Regions from separate parts of the Heyndrickxia sp. FSL W8-0496 genome, predicted to be linked through region 1. Evidence: riboswitches for the same ligand, from Rfam matches in the RefSeq annotation. Region 1 holds a riboswitch; each other region holds the start of a gene.
What was found. A riboswitch is a leader RNA that binds a small molecule or an ion and turns the genes downstream of it on or off. The one in region 1 is predicted to bind S-adenosylmethionine.

Region 1 (5,733 bases):
TGTTGACTTAGCCCAAGTGCTTGTGCTGTTGAGGTATGAATTTCTTGTAAAAGCTCTGGATTTTCCATTAAAGACATACCATAAGAAGGTATCATTTCTTTTAGTTTCGGCTCCCATTCCATCATGTATTGCGGGAAGCATTTTTCTAATACTTCAAGCATAACATGAACAGCAGTAGAAGCACCCGGTGAAGCACCAAGCAATGCAGCTACCGAACCATCGGATGCAGTAACAACTTCGGTACCAAATTGTAGTGTACCTTTACCGCCTGTCTCCGTATCTTTAATTACTTGCACACGTTGTCCTGCAACGACGATATCCCAATCCTCGAGTTTAGCATTCGGGATAAACTCTTTTAGCTCTTCCAAACGCTTTTCATTCGATAACAATACTTGCTGGATTAGATACTTTGTTAATGCCATCTCTTTAAAGCCTGCCGCCAACATCGTCAATACATTATTCGGTTTTACAGAACGGATTAAATCTAAGTTTGAACCCGTTTTCAAAAACTTCGGTGAAAAGCCGGCAAATGGTCCAAATAACAATGATTTCTTATTGTCGATATATCGTGTGTCAAGATGTGGAACAGACATTGGAGGTGCGCCAACCTTCGCTTTACCATATACCTTTGCATGATGCTGTTCAACAATTTCAGGATTATTACAAACCATAAATAAGCCACTGACCGGGAAGCCTCCGATATGCTTAGATTCAGGAATTCCGGTTTTTTGTAATAATGGTAGACTTCCGCCTCCACCGCCGATAAAGACAAATTTTGCTGTATGGTATTCAGTACTACCGCTTTCAATATTGTGTACTTTCACTTCCCATAAGCCTTCGTTTGTACGTTTAATATCTTTTACCGTGTGCTTATAGTTAATCTCAACGTCTAGACTCTTTAAATGGTCAAATAACATGCGTGTTAAAGCACCAAAGTTAACATCTGTTCCAGAGTCAATTTTGGTTGCTGCTATTGGTTCATTATCGGTACGACCTTCCATAATAAGTGGAATCCATTCCTTTAGTTTATCAGGATCATCAGAGAATTCCATCCCTTGAAACAACGGATTATTTGAAAGCGCTTCAAAACGCTTTTTCAAAAACGTTACATTTTTTTCACCTTGGACTAGACTCATATGAGGAATTGGCATGATAAAGTCTTGTGGATTATGAATCAGTTCACGGTTTACAAGATAAGACCAAAACTGTCTTGAAAGCTGAAACTGCTCATTGATTTTAATCGCTTTCGTAATATCGATAGATCCATCAGCTTTTTCAGTTGTATAATTAAGCTCACACAGTGCAGAATGCCCTGTACCCGCATTATTCCATTCGTTAGAGCTTTCTTCCCCTGGATTTGCTAGTTTCTCAAATACTTTAATTTCCCATTGCGGTGCTAATTCTTTCAACAATGATCCCAAAGTCGCGCTCATGACTCCGGCACCAATTAAGATAACGTCTGTTTTAGTTTGTCTGTTACTCATTTTTATCGTCCCTTATACCGTTAGATTTGCAAAAAAGGATGTAGACGCTCCTTCTTCGGCGTAACAAGCAAGCCAAGGCGCGACCTGATCACACACACCTTTTCTGTATCAATTCATTCCTAATTATAGTATATCACTATTATTTATAGATTTAAATATCACTATTGTATGAGAGTGATAAGATATCTAAAATTACGTAAAAAATGGAGAAACAATCCACATAATTTAATCTGTTTTTGACTCTATTAATCAGAATCGTTCTAGTCATAATCGATCTTTGACTCCAAAAAAATATATTAATATAAATAAACAAAAACACCCATCACAGCTAAAATGTTCTTTACTATATGACCTCTCTTTGATTATGAATATGATAATTTTGCAGGAGTCCACTAATAGTTCTTTCTTTTTCTTCTTGAATAAACTGATTATTTGTATACCGAGATAACGTTTCCCTCAAAAAAGCCCTTCCCAAATGAAGAATATGGGTTCCATCATACTTATTCGCACCGGAAAATTGACATTCTCTGAATATACAGGTAAATTGATAATTAATAATTAAATTTGTAACTTTCTTATTTAGAGAGATGGAGGGACTGGCCCTGAGATATCTCAGCAACAGACATTTTTGTACTGTGCTAATTCCAGTAGCGTTTTGCTTGAAGATAAGAAGAGTAATTATCTGTGATTTTAATCTCTTCTTTTTAAGAAGGGTTTTTTTGTACCCTGAAAAAGCTAAGAAAAACAAATTTATTTAACTTTAGAGGGGTTGTCCAATTTGATTAATACCATGAAGAAAGCACCATTTAGAGCAGACCATGTAGGGAGCTTCTTGCGCCCACAAGCACTTAAAGAGGCGAGGGCTCAATATAAGAATGGTCAAATAACGAAGGAAGAATTACGTGCATTAGAAGACATTGAGATTGCTAGAATTGTTGAAAAGCAAAAAGAAGTAGGCCTAACGGCAGTGACAGATGGTGAATTCAGAAGAAGATGGTGGCACTTAGATTTTATCAGAGCTATTAAGGGAATTCGTGTTTATGAAATAGACATCACCGGTGCATTTAATGGAGCAATGAAAAAGGCAGAAGCATATACAGTTGATTCGAAATTAAGTTTCCCTAAGGATCATCCATTTTTAGAAGACTTCACGTATTTGAAAAGCATTGCCGGCGATCATATTGCGAAAATTACAATCCCAGGCCCTAATATGATTTTCTACTCGGGTGTAGTTGGAAGTGAACCATATTTGAATAATCCTTCATATCCTTCATTTGATGAGGTGGCTAACGATATTATTAAAGTGTATCAAGATGCCATTCAAACATTTTATGATGCAGGTTGTCGCTATTTACAATTAGATGATACAAGCTGGGGAGCATTGTTCAGTGATGCTTTCCGAGATAAAATAAAATCACAAGGATTCGATCCGGATGAGCTTGTGAAAAAATTTGCTGATATTACTGTAGAAGCTGTAGCCAACAAACCTGAGGACATGGCAATTACTCTTCATATTTGTCGTGGAAATTTCAAATCTTCCTGGCTGTATCAAGGTGGATATGAACCCATTGCAAAAGAGTTATTTTCACGTGTTAATGTAGATGCCTTCTTCTTAGAATATGATAATGAACGATCTGGAGATTTTACACCATTACGATTCATTAAAGATCAACATGTGGTATTGGGACTCATCACATCTAAAACTCCTGAACTCGAAGATACAGATGAAATAATAGGACGGATTAAAGAAGCAACAAAATATGTGAATATTAATCAACTTTGTTTGAGCCCGCAATGTGGGTTTGCTTCTACTGAAGAAGGAAATATCCTAACAGAGGAAGAACAATGGAATAAATTACGCCATGTTGTACGTATTGCAAAAGATGTCTGGGGACAATAGTTTCACTTACATAAGATAAACCGGGCAAAAAACGCCCGGTCCTTTTATTACTCATCAGTGTTTCTCCATTAAAGCTGAGACTATTAAAAAAAACCGGCTAAATATGATTGAATCGTCTTAGGTAACAGTTGGAAGAATAACCCTTTATATTTAAAATCGAATAGGCAAGCAACACATAAAAGCATAATAAATAATAAAATAAGTATCTTATTCTTTTTTGATATTGATTTCAATAAATTCCCTCCACTAAGTACGTTAAACCTGCACTAGGCCTCTTACCTTCCGAGATGAGACTGTTAATTTTTCCAATTAATTGAGGCAGTTCTCCCATTGTTTTTATTGTAAAATCTGCCCCGCTTTGTAAAAATATTTGTTCTGTTCTAGAGATTGCCTTCTCTTGATCTACTTCGGATAAGGCATTATATTCAGATAAACTTAGCCCCATTTCGGAACTGCCTATTATAACGCCCACTGACCAAACGCCAGCATTAACCGCCTCTTTTATGTCTGAGGTCGTATCTCCAACTTTTACAACCTTCCAGGATGCTGATAATTTCAATGCTTCCATGTTTCGATAAATCATATAAGGATAAGGTCTCCCCAGAGAATTGGTACCATCAGGAGTGATATAAAAATCTGGACTATACCCTTTTTTGTGTGCATTAGGTACAACAACATCCATCATGGATTGTGTGTAACCTGTTGTTGAACCAATTTTCAATCCTTGGCTTCTTAAGGTTTGAACTGCCTCAATCACCTCAGGAATGACATCTGTATACTCAGCTAAGGATGACATGAGTGCAGGCTCGAATTCAGCATATAATTTCTCCACATCTTGTTCATTAAACTCTCTGCCAAATCTCTCCTTCCATAAATGAGAGATTCTAGGCATCGAAAGCATGGCGCGAATGTGGTCAATCTTAAGCAATCCCATCGGTGCTCTTGCTTCCTCCATTGTCACATTAACACCTGCATGTTTAAAAATATCAATAAATACATTTACTGGGGCAAAGCAGCCGAAATCCACCGTTGTTCCTGCCCAATCCAAAATTACTCCTTCAATTTTATTCACTTTACCATCACTCCCATATATTCTTCAATAATTTCACACAATGCTTGGATATCTTCTTCATAAATTTCACCAATATTCCCAATGCGGAAGGTATCTACATCGGTTAGTTTTCCTGGATAGAGGACAAAGCCTCTCTCCTTTGTATAGGAATAGAAGTCTTCAAAGTTGAATTTCTCATTTGGAAAAAGAAAGGTTGTAATAATCGGCGATTGTTTATCATCTGTAATATAGGCATGAATTCCTATCTTGGCAAGTCTCTCTCTTAATATACGATTATTATTTTGATACCGAGCAAATCTTGCTGGAATGCCACCTTCTTCTATTAATTCATCAATTGCTTTAGAAAAGGCAGCCACTACATGTGTTGGTGAGGTGTAGCGCCATTTTCCATCCTTCTCCATTTCTACCCATTGATCATATAAATCTAGTGATAGACTTTGAGAGTTCCCTTTACATGTTAGTAGTTTCTCACGCTTAGCAATAACAAAGCCAAAGCCAGGTACACCTTGAATACATTTATTTGCGCTGCTGATTAAATAGTCAATTCCTAGAACAGGTACATTGATTTCTAGACCGCCAAAGCTGCTCATTGCATCAATAATTAAGGTTTTTCCAAACTCTTTCGACAGTTTTGAAACCATTTCAATTGGATTTAAGATTCCTGTCGTTGTCTCACAATGAACCATGATTATATGTGTAATTTCATGATCTTCCTCTAATATAGCCTTTATTTCCGCTTCAATTGGGTACTCATTGTATTGTACACGATACTCCTTAAAGTTAAGGTCGATGTACATTGCCATTTTGATAATTCGTTCACCATATGCACCGTTCGTGATGATTAAAGCTTTATCTTCATTTGTAATGGCTGTATGCATGACGGATTCAACTGCGAACGTACCGCTTCCTTGCATAAGCACAACCGTATATTCATCCTCGGCAGCACCTGCCAATTCAAGAAGCTGCGCCCTAATTTTTTGCGTAATGGATTTATAATCATTGTCCCACGTGCAACGGTCAAATAGCATTTCCTCTTTAACCGTGCTTGTAGTGGTTAAAGGACCTGGTGTTAATAGTTTATAATTGTTCATGTCCATCTCTCCCTATTTTTTACTTCGCTGAATTGAAAAACTCTTGATGCTGCTTTAATAGTTCAACAGTTAATGATTGGTCAAATTTCTTTGTGTGAGCAGGTTTATGTATATCACTAATTGTTTCTCCTTCGTAAAGGGCAACAGGATAATTGTTGATTAACTCTTTTCTGCCTTCCTTAACAA
Region 2 (5,733 bases), 3.8 Mb from region 1:
GGTTCAATCATCATTAATTGAAGAATTTCATTACGTTTTTTCTCACCGCCAGAGAATCCTTCATTTAGATAACGTTGTGCCATATTTGGATCCATTTCAAGCAATTCCATCTTTTTATCCATCTCGCGAATGAATTTCATTAATGAAATTTCATTTCCTTCTTCGCGACGAGCATTGATAGAAGAACGTAAAAATTCAGCATTTGTTACACCGCTAATTTCACTTGGATATTGCATCGCTAAGAAAAGACCAGCACGTGCTCTTTCATCAACTTCCATTTCTAAAACATCTTTACCATCAAGTGTAATACTACCTTTTGTTACTGTATATTTAGGATGTCCCATAATCGCAGATGATAAAGTGGATTTACCAGTTCCGTTAGGTCCCATAATTGCGTGGAATTCTCCACCTTTAAGCTCTAAATTAACGCCCTTTAAAATCTCTTTTCCTTCGATCTCAACATGAAGATCTTTAATGATAAGTGTAGAACCTGCCATGATTATACCTCCGTTGTATATTAAAAATTTCAAAATCTCATTCTCAATTTATTCTCATTATAATCTTATAACAAATTAAAATTATTATCAATAGAGAAAGTCTGCTCTAGGACTTTCTTGAAAGGAGAAAGTCTGCTTCGGGACTTTCCTATGTACACATTCTATTTAGTTTTTTCCCTCCCACCATTCTTCATTCTCTAATTCACTATATTATGTATTTTAAAATGGGCAAAAACCAGTGTTTGATACACTGGTTTTTGCTATCATTATTATAAGCTATTTAGCATTTTTCGTCCAAGGTCTGCAACCATCCGCTGGGAACGAACGTATTCCCTCTCTCTCCTTTTTTCCACAAGCATTCTTACTTTATGCTTTTGTTTGTACACCTCGTAACCGACTCCATGTGCCCCATGCAACGCCTTTTCCATATCATTTGTGTACTGTAACTCAAGAGAGTTAATAACGAATCATTCCTTCCATTTTTTGTTTACGGTCTTTATGATAACAAAGATTTTCTATCTTAACAAAAAGGATATGGCGGATTAATAAAGCATCTGCTTCTATATTCATGAGTCATGGTAAAAAACTTTATTATTTACTTAATAATGATCTTAAATGCTTCAAAATAATAGCTAGTTTCGAGAAGATGTATGGAGTATTCACTTTATAATAGGAAACAGGAATGAACTTTTTAGATTCGCACAAAACAATTGTTATTTGCACGAAATTATAAATGATTCTCACGATATGACTCTTTTTCGCACCAAATATTTTTGAAACTCATTTGCCAATAATAAAAGCTCCGGAAAAATTCCGAAGCTTTTTACGATATTATTTACCTGAGACTGGAACAACTGACCCTTTCCACTCTTTTTTAATAAAATCTTGGATTTCTTTAGAATGTAAAACTTCAACTAATGTTTTAATTGATTTTTTGTTTTCATCACCTTTACGTACAGCGATCACATTTACATATGGTGAGTCGTCTCCTTCAATGGCAATAGAATCTTTTTTCGGATTCATACCTACATCGATGGCAAAGTTGGAGTTGATAACAACTGCATCTCCCTCTCCATTATTATATGCTGTAGTTAAGAAGGCTGGATCATATTCATAATCAAATTTTAATTTTTTTGGATTTTCAGCAATATCTTTAATCGTTGCCTCATCCTTATTAACACCATCTTTAAGCTTAATTAAGCCTTTTTCTTCAAACAATGTTAGAATACGACCGTGATCAGCGACAGAATTACTCATTAGTATTTTAGCACCATCCGGAAGGTCATCTAGAGATTTATATTTTTTTGAATAAATCCCCATCGGTTCAATATGAATACCACCTGCATTTACAAAGTCATATCCAAATTCTTTGATTTGTTTTTCTAAATAAGGAATATGTTGAAAATAGTTAGCATCTAAATCTTTTCCATCTAATGCTTTATTCGGTAAAACATAATCTGTGAACTTCTCAATTTTAAGATTGATGCCCTTTTTCTTCAAAATAGGCTTTGCTTGTTCCAAGATCACTGCATGTGGAGTATTTGAAGCTCCTACTACTAAAGTTGTTTCTTTACCATCGCCTTTTGATTTTTCATCTGAAGAACCACAGGCAGCTAATCCAAACACAAGCAATGTTGCAAAAAGAATACCTAACCATTTTTTCATTTGTATTTCCTCCTCTTTAATATGAAGTTATCGCTTATCTATTTTTCTTGTAATTAAATCACCAATCATCTGGATGATGAAAACGATAATTAAAATAATGATAGTAGCTACAAAAGTAACATCTGTACGATTTCTTTGGAAGCCATCTAAATAGGCTAGATTTCCTAATCCGCCGGCACCAATTGCACCTGCCATTGCGGTATACCCTACAATAGCAATGGATGTAACAGTTATACCTGAAACAATGGCCGGCATTGATTCTGGTAATAATACTTTAAATATAATGGTACTCATCTTGGCACCCATAGCCCTCGCTGCTTCAATAACACCTTTATCGACTTCTCTTAGACCAATCTCCACTAATCTTGCATAAAAAGGTGCCGCACCTATAATCAATGCAGGTAATGCTGCTTCTGGCCCAATTATGGAACCGACAATTGTTTTAGTAAATGGTATTAAAAGAACAATTAATATAATGAAAGGAATCGAACGAAAAACATTAACAATTGCTGAGATAATTGAGTTTATTGCACGGTTTTCCCATAAACTTCCTTTAGCTGTAAAAAACAATAATAATCCTAATAATATTCCGATTACAAATGTTGCAATCACGGACCAGAATGACATATATATAGTTTCTTTTGTGGCATCCCACATAGAAACCCAATCTACGTTTGGAAAGTATTTCTCAAGCATCTGCCTTCATCACCTCTAGTTCAATCTCCTGTTGTTTTTGCAAATAAGTTAATCCCTTATTTATCTCTTCTTCCTCACCATCTACATGAATGAACAATGTCCCATATGATCCATTCTGTGTTTGTGAGATGTTGCCCTGAATAATATTTACAGAAAGAGAATAATTCCTAATAAGATCAGTTATAATCGGTTGTTCAGCAGAACCTCCAATAAAAGTAATCTTCACTAATCGTCCACTTGGATACATATTTAATAGTTGTTGTACTGTTTCATGGGTATCTTCAGGTTCTGTGAGTTGTCTAACGAAACGCTTTGTTATTTTCTCTTGAGGTTTTCTAAACACATCAAGTACGCTTCCCATCTCAACAACCTGACCATTTTCCATAACAGCAACTCGATGACAAATTTTCCTAATCACATGCATTTCATGTGTAATTAGCACAATCGTTAATCCAAGTCTTTTATTAATATCCACTAATAGATCCAAAATAGAATCTGTAGTCTGTGGGTCCAATGCAGAAGTCGCCTCATCACATAAAAGTACTTGAGGGTCATTTGCTAAAGCACGGGCAATACCTACACGTTGCTTTTGTCCACCACTAAGCTGTGAAGGATATGCTTCTTCCCTTCCATCTAATCCAACAAGCTTAATTAATTCGTCTACTTTTTTTCTACGCTGCTGTTTTGGTACACCCGCGATTTCAAGAGGAAAAGAAATATTTTCCCTAACAGTACGTGACCAGAGAAGATTAAAATGCTGAAATATCATTCCAATGCCTTGTCTTGCTTTTCTTAGCTCTGCACCCTTTATACTCGAAATTTCCTTCCCAGCTACATGAATCTTACCCGAGGTTGGAATTTCTAGACCATTTAACATACGAATTAACGTACTTTTCCCGGCACCTGAATAGCCAATTACACCAAAAATCTCACCTTTATTTATATCAATGTTAATGTCATTAACTGCTGTAACTTCTCCATTTTTTGTAGAAAATATTTTTTTTACTTTTTGAACGGTTATCATGCTGTCCACCTCACTTGTATATGACGCCTAGTATTCCAATAATCTGGGCAAAATAAAATGCCTTTCTGCAAAATGACAGAAAGGCATGAATAATTATGAAACCTTCCTCTCATCTTCCAAAGTTAAAAACTTTGTGTGAATTGGCACCATTTCAGATAACTGACGGTTGCCGGGCTTCATAGGGCACATCCCTCCACCTCTCTTGATAAGAGCACATATATATTTAATTGTTAATCTTTCAAACAAAAAATTCCATTATTAAACTTTCAATATCAAAGACTTAATTAGTACAAAAGTCATTGTATCATGATGGTTAATGACTGTCAACAAAAAATCACAATAAATATAGTTCTCCATTCATGCAATCTGATAGTCTCTACTTAGCCATAAAATCGATTCAAGTAAAAGTGATAAGCGATAGGAGCCATATAATGTAAGTTCGTTATTTTTCACTAATTGACTTAAGCGAATATGACCATTTAAAAGATGACAAAGTATTGGTTTGGAGGCATGTATTTCTAAATTCGATTCGCCTATATCTTTTTTCATTATAGAACAGCTATTTTTAGAAATATACAATCCCCATTCCTCTTTATCGCAAACAAATTTTATCATAATAGGATGGTTTGGAAATAAGGCATTCAAATGTTTTCGATTATCCAACTCTTGAATCAGTCTTTCAAAAAATGAATCCATAAAGATCACCCATTTCTCGTTTATCTTTTATACACTTATTCATTTTTTGAAAAGAAAATCCTCTATCTATCGTTCTACAATTTTTTCAAGATATAAAATACATAAAAAAATTCTTGTCGAATAAAATCATTATCTATTTATTTCCCAAGAAATTTGTCATAAGTATTTATACTACTTTTGAAATAGGAGGATGATCTTTTTTGCTTCCAAAAGATTTAAAGACAATAAAAAAGTAGATCGACCCCACTAAATATAAAAAACATGTGATTGAAAAAACAATGGCGTAGCCATTATAAGAACCATTTCGTGAAACAATTCCCATTGAAACTGGCCCCATCAACCCCCATCCTAAATTAAATACCATTTGATTGACAGAGTTTGCAAGACCCTTCACTGAATTATCAACTTTAGACATCATTAATGACATTTGAATTGGATTTCCTGCATTCATTAAAGCCTGCCTGAATAAAAATCCAATTGCTGCAAGTAATAAACTATGAGTAAATCCCGTTAATAATAAAAATGGGAGAGAAGCCAATTGCAAAAAGACAACTGCCTTAACCTCCCCTACTTTACTTACTACAAATGGACCAATAAACATAGCGATGGCGGTTGCTGCCTGACCCATCGAAATAATAAATCCAATCGTTGTATTTGAAGCATTAAATCGATCAGCAAAGTATAAATTTAAATAAGGGATTACAAGTCCTGCACCAAAACCGATTAATAATTGTGCAATGGCAAAAAAGATGATTAATTTAAGACTTTCCTTTTGTTCTTTGAATGAAATGAAGCGTTTATTATTTTTTTCATCGTAGCTTACAACTGTTATTATTTCCTTAAGTCTCATTATTGGCAAAATTCCGATCAAAAATATAACTGCGCCAATTATTAAAGTAATCCGAATACTAATAATCGGACTATAGATCCATTCAAGTAAGTCAGAAAGTACTCCCCCAAATATATTTCCAATCACATTAGCAGCTGTCATCAATCCAAAATGAAGTGAAAACAGTTTGACACGTTGTTCAGCTGTAGAGTTTTCAGCCAATAAAGGAACGGATGAAACTTGTATAAATGCTTGGGTTAAACCAGTTAAAAAAGCTGCCATAAGGAGAAGTGTTCTTGGCTCAATGATACTTCGAAGAAATAAGG
Region 3 (5,733 bases), 2.5 Mb from region 1:
GTTCCTTATTATTGATTCCATTAGCATGTAGTTTATTTGGAATTCCAAATGATGTAGCTATGACAGTAGTTGGGGTAGGATTTATCGTAGGGGTTTTACAAGATTCTTGTGAAACTGCTTTAAATTCTTCCACCGACGTACTCTTTACAGCTACTGCTGAATATAGACAACGACGGAAAGAAGGAAAAAGTATTAATTTTAAACAGGCATCTTAAAGTAGTAAACCCTCCATACTTAGGTAGGAGGGTTTTTCTTATGCTATATACAGTACCTTTCTTTAAATAACATGAATCTCGGAGACTTAGAGTATCTTATATGAGAGAAGGGGGGATAATATGGAGGGTTTTTTTAAGCATAAATATGAGGCTTTTCCATTTGAAATATTCTCATTTTCACATACTTTGATGATAATTGTAATGTTTATTGGTGTTTTATTCATAATTTTAGGACGCACTTTTTTGAAGAAACATAATCAAATCGTGCGAATATCCTTTTTTACAATACTTTTCCTCTTAGAATTTCTTTATCATATATGGCTTTATAGTGGGGGAGTATGGGATGTATCTTTTGCATTGCCACTTCAGCTTTGTTCGATAAGCCTAATTTTATGTTTAATCATGTTATTAACAAAATCTCAGGTTGTTTTTCAAATCGTTTATTTTATGGGGATCTCGGGAGCATTAATGGCAATCATTACCCCTGAATTATTCTTAGGATATCCGCATTTTCGCTTCTTTCAATTTTTTATTACCCATATTCTGATCATTTGGACTTGTATTTATTATGTTATAGTACATCAGTATATTCCTACCACTAAAGGTTTGGTGAGCTCGTTTTTCTTTTTGAATGGATGTGCAGGAATTGCCTATTTTTTAAATAAAATCACTAGTGGAAATTATATGTTTCTATCATATAAACCAATAAATGGTTCCTTATTAGATTATTTTGGCCCCTATCCATATTATATTCTATCTTTAGAAGCGGCCGCCTTGATTTTGTTTATATTATTATTGCTTCCATTTAAGTTAAAAAAGAAGAGATAAATTTATAAATTAAAATATCGTTTTATAAACACTTTTTAACCCAATAGATCTGGGAAAAGTAGCTACGAAGAGTGTAGCTAATTCTAATTGATGAGTTTATTAATATATAAATTGATAGTTTGTTGTTTGTGCACGACAATCTTATAGAATATGAGGTTCAAGAAAAACAGCACCACTAAACCATACTGGTGCTGTTTGTATTTACGCTTGTCGTTCATCTTCAAGATAAAAACCTATATTTTGTTCAGCAAGTGCTTCAAAAAAACCTTCTTTATCCTTCAAGTTATTAATGGAAACATTTATGGCAGGGTAACCCATGCTTTTATTTGCTTCTAAAAGCTTTTTGTTCATACCAGTGAATTTATTCACGTATTTATCTTCATCAAATAATATAAAACCTAACATTGCCTGTTTATTGATTTGATATGGAATACATCCATCGATATCTTCCCATGGGATAAATCCAATTTTAGGAATGTATCCATTAATCATAATGCCTTCTGTACTAATGACAACGGAAGGTTCGTTTGTTGTCGCCTTTTTTAGTAGTACGATGGACACAGGTATAAGAACTATAGTTAATATGAGAGAGAGAATGAACATTGGAAATTCCAAAGTAATTGACCCGAAAAGCATAGCAAGGGTGATACCACCAAATACAAGTGTCAATGTTATAGTTAAAATTGAAAAGCCAATCATTCTTGCCCTAGAGTCAAAAAATTCTTTTTTCTGCATCGTTTCACCTTTCCATATTTTATGATGACATCCTTTTCATCCTAATTATTCCAACTGAATTGTATAATAAATGGAAAGTACATGTATATAGGCCAATAGAATTAGTAGATGAGTACGGATATTGATATATAGTGAAATAAACAGAGGAAGTGTAATAAAACGAAATTTTGAATTGGAATTGAAAATGGAAAATTTTAAGCATGAGTAATCCCTAATATGAAAACTACACCCTGTTTTTGTGTCGTTTGTTGTTTTTGTATTATCTCTGGCTTTTACACCAAATAAAGAGTTCAGTGTTCTTATGAGGTTTGCCAAACTTCAACTTACTTTTTCAGTTAAGATATGAGTTGAATAGTAAGAAGGTTTGAAAATAAGGCCTAAATAAAAAAGCCCCTTTTAAAATTAAAGAGGCTATTACTAATTTATTTAAAATTAATCCATCGAATAGAGTCTATTCCACTATGTGGATGATTTTTAGATGTAATTTTATAATACTCATATTCCAAATCTAATAAAGATAATTCAAAAAGATGCTTTCCATCTTTTTTGTATTGTCCATTTTCAATTAACTTATTAATTAAATCGTTTCGACGACTTTCTATTGTTTCATTTAACAATCTTTCCATTTTCATTTCCTCTCTTATGTTAGTTTCTTTTAATTGGATAAGAAGAGGAATGATCAACTGTATAAACCTCAACTTATCTTTCAAGCAATTTGCTTGCAGGATTTAGCACAGGATTCAAAAAAGAATCTGCTGCTGAGGTTTCATAGGGCCAGTCCCTCCACCTCTCTTGATAAGTATTTATGTAATTACAGATTAAAGCATATTAATCCGATTTGTCAACTATGTTTATTCGAGGTTTTTTACTCAATTGTAATTAATTTAAGCTATAAGAGTTATGGAAAGCCAAGTAAAAAATCAAACAAACCGGTTAAAAAAATCGGTTTGTTTGATTTTAATTTATTCTGTTTTCGTGCTCTGATCCTTATTTCTTTTATTTCCTTTGCTATTATCTCCACTAGTTGGAGTTTGTCCATGTAAATGGGGGGAATTTTGATTGTGACTACCTTGATTATATTTTTTAGTCATAGTAAATTGCTCCTTTCTTAGGAATAATAAAATAGTATCTCCTTTTTGTTTCAACTTATGATTTCTGATTAAAATCTAGCCTTTTAAATTCCATAAAATGAAAAAAAAGGTGAAAACTAATATAACTTTCATGTATAATGAATCGAAAAACTATTTTTGAAAATTTGAGGTCTACAATGCTATTAACAATTGGAATTATTACCCTTTTATTGTTTGTTACATTTATAAGTTCTTATTTATCAGATCCAAGAAGAGTGATAAATGGTTTTTGGTTTAACCTGTTTTTTTGTTCATTACTTATTTTTTGTTGTATTTTAGGATACAGTACTGGTAATAAACTCCTTATGATCTTTGCATTATTCCCATTTGCTATTTTACTATTTATAGCAACATTTGGTTTTTTTGCTCTAAGTGTTGCATTATTTTTAAATGCAAGGGTATTAATGAAAAAAGAGGGGAGACGATTTTCAAATGCGTTAACATTATTTTTAGGTATCTTTCTATTAATATTATTTATAAACCAAATCATAAATCCTGAGCGTTTATTATCGACTAGTTTGCAACCTCTATATGCAGGAGCTTCATTAATTGTCATTTATTTCTTTTTACATTTAACTAATTTTTTGACCGCTTATATGTTATACCAGTTTAATAGGCCAAAATACAATCAAGATTTTATTATTGTTTTAGGCAGTGGTTTAATTAATGATAGGGTTCCACCACTATTAGCAAGTAGAATAAATAAAGCGATTGAATTTTATTGGAAACAAAAGGCGGTAACTCTACCACCAAAATTAGTTTTTTCAGGTGGACAAGGACCTGATGAAAACCTCCCCGAAGCAGAAGCGATGCAAATTTATGCCGTAAACAATGGAATTCCTATAGAAGATACTCTGACAGAAGTTCATTCTGTGAATACTTTTCAGAATATGCTTTTTTCAAAACACCTCATGGATTCTTTAAAAGGAAATGAATATAATAGTATCTTTACGACGAACAATTTTCATCTGTTCCGAGCTAGCTTATATGCAAAAAAAGCTGGTCTAAATAGTCAAGGTATCGGTTCTAAAACGGCATTTTATTACTGGCCAAATGCAATGATTCGTGAGTATATTGCCATTATAATAATGAGACGTAAATTTCATACATTTGTTGTAGGTACCATATTAGGATTCTCTATCTTAATAACATTGATTTCTTTTTTATTTGAATAAGTTTTAAATAAAAGTCATTCTTCTTAATTGGAAAATGACTCTTTTTATCTTCAATGAAATATATCCTAATCTAAATTTTAAAATCTTAGTTTGGACGTACAAAATTGAATTGAACGCTTAAAATATTTCGAGTAAATGAAAAAGAGGCAGGTATACTTAAAACGACAAGTAAATCAATTCCGTTCCATATACTCATTTTTATTTGTTCAAATCCAAAGGTTCTTAAAATGGCACCTAGAATTGATAATATTGCACTTAAAAGTAAACCTGCATATAAGATAGAACAGATGTTATTAATGAATTCGTATAAATTTCATGTTTATTTCCTTCCTCTGTCGGTGGTCGTCTAATTAATGAAATGCGTTAAACTCACACTTCAAATAGGGGGTTGAATGCCCTCATTGTGTATCTGAATATATTGTAAGGTTTGGAAAATAGAATGGTCGCCAACGCTATCGTTGTAAGTGTTGTAGTAAGACCTTTACTGATACAACTAATACAGTTCTATACCGTACACGAAAAGGTGACGAATGGATTACGTTTGCTGATTGTATGTTCAAAGGCTATTCCCTCCGAAAATCTGCTGAAATCGTAGGGATTACTTAGGTTACACTTTTTTATTGGAGACACAAACTGTTAAGTGCATTAAAACAAATGGATTTTGAAAAATATGATGGTATCGTTGAAGTTGACGAGACCTATTTCCTATACTATCAATAAGGTCAACGTGGCATTTCAGAACGAAAACCTCGTAAGCGTGGCTGTAAATCTAAGCGTAGAGGAATAAGTCACGAACAAGTTCTTGTTGCAAGAGACCGCATATCTAAAGTTGCTTGTATGGGGCGTGTTGTGAAACAACAGGTTGATAATATAATTGGTTCTAAACTTTCAAAAGAAAACGTACTTGTAACAGATACTTGGAGAGCCTATAAAACCTATGCAAAAGAAAAAGGAATGGAACATTACAGAATTAAATCAAACGATGGCAAACACGTTATTAAGGGTTTGTATCACATCCAGAATGTTAATGGTCCCCATTCTCGAATGAAACAATGGATAGATTGTATTAAAGGTGTGGTTACCAAATATCTCGTCACTATCTTGCGTGGTTCTTGTTTGTAGATAACCGTAGCAATGAAAGCACAAAACACAACATTAAAGAGTTCTTACTCACATCATTTGTATTTGAAATGACGGACACATATAACTGTTTCGTCTTTCAAAGTTCAATGTTTAATTCTGGATGGTTATGTAGAGGAGGATAGGTATAATGCATCCACAAGAAATAATAGAGTTATTGATTGTTGGGGCAGTAATTGTATCAATCTTAATTATTGCAATTTTTTTAAAAGGTAGATGGCGAAAAAATGGTTGGTTAGTAGCATTAGTTATATTTGTAGCTTATTGTATATTTTTTGTTGCTCGTCCTTTTTGGATAGATGCACAAATTGACAAAAAAGTGAAATTACTAAGACCATACTTAGAAGAGCATTATCCAGATGAAGAATGGACTATTTCCACAGTTCCTCACCGTAAGGATGGCATTAAACATTTAAACCCTTACTATATTGGTGTTGTTTTTGAAAATGAACCAGAAGCTACTTATTATTATTGGGTAGAAGGTAAGGATAATATCTATCAAAAGGGGCG

Region 2: it holds a riboswitch for S-adenosylmethionine, as region 1 does, so the genes downstream of both, NST63_RS06965 (methionine ABC transporter ATP-binding protein) here and NST63_RS26170 (5-methyltetrahydropteroyltriglutamate--homocysteine S-methyltransferase) in region 1, are expected to answer to the same signal.
Region 3: it holds a riboswitch for S-adenosylmethionine, as region 1 does, so the genes downstream of both, NST63_RS13675 (Fur-regulated basic protein FbpA) here and NST63_RS26170 (5-methyltetrahydropteroyltriglutamate--homocysteine S-methyltransferase) in region 1, are expected to answer to the same signal.

What each region holds. Positions count from the first base shown of each region.
Region 1 is NZ_JBBOXX010000001.1:5,180,244-5,185,976, forward strand. Features, by position in the region: gene NST63_RS26165 (malate:quinone oxidoreductase) at 1-1,484, opposite strand, end outside; SAM riboswitch class I at 2,057-2,156, shown strand; gene NST63_RS26170 (5-methyltetrahydropteroyltriglutamate--homocysteine S-methyltransferase) at 2,275-3,384, shown strand; gene phnX (phosphonoacetaldehyde hydrolase) at 3,614-4,456, opposite strand; gene phnW (2-aminoethylphosphonate--pyruvate transaminase) at 4,453-5,547, opposite strand; gene NST63_RS26185 (extracellular solute-binding protein) at 5,567-5,733, opposite strand, start outside.
Region 2 is NZ_JBBOXX010000001.1:1,413,178-1,418,910, reverse strand. Features, by position in the region: gene sufC (Fe-S cluster assembly ATPase SufC) at 1-497, opposite strand, end outside; gene NST63_RS06975 (MetQ/NlpA family ABC transporter substrate-binding protein) at 1,329-2,162, opposite strand; gene NST63_RS06970 (methionine ABC transporter permease) at 2,190-2,858, opposite strand; gene NST63_RS06965 (methionine ABC transporter ATP-binding protein) at 2,851-3,882, opposite strand; SAM riboswitch class I at 3,989-4,094, opposite strand; gene NST63_RS06960 (hypothetical protein) at 4,240-4,578, opposite strand; gene NST63_RS06955 (MFS transporter) at 4,745-5,733, opposite strand, start outside.
Region 3 is NZ_JBBOXX010000001.1:2,711,313-2,717,045, reverse strand. Features, by position in the region: gene sstT (serine/threonine transporter SstT) at 1-215, shown strand, start outside; gene NST63_RS13685 (YwaF family protein) at 336-1,043, shown strand; gene NST63_RS13680 (STM3941 family protein) at 1,245-1,778, opposite strand; gene NST63_RS13675 (Fur-regulated basic protein FbpA) at 2,201-2,404, opposite strand; SAM riboswitch class I at 2,475-2,580, opposite strand; gene NST63_RS13670 (hypothetical protein) at 2,741-2,869, opposite strand; gene NST63_RS13665 (YdcF family protein) at 3,046-4,083, shown strand; partial or broken gene NST63_RS13660 (IS1595 family transposase) at 4,412-5,320, shown strand; gene NST63_RS13655 (hypothetical protein) at 5,354-5,733, shown strand, end outside.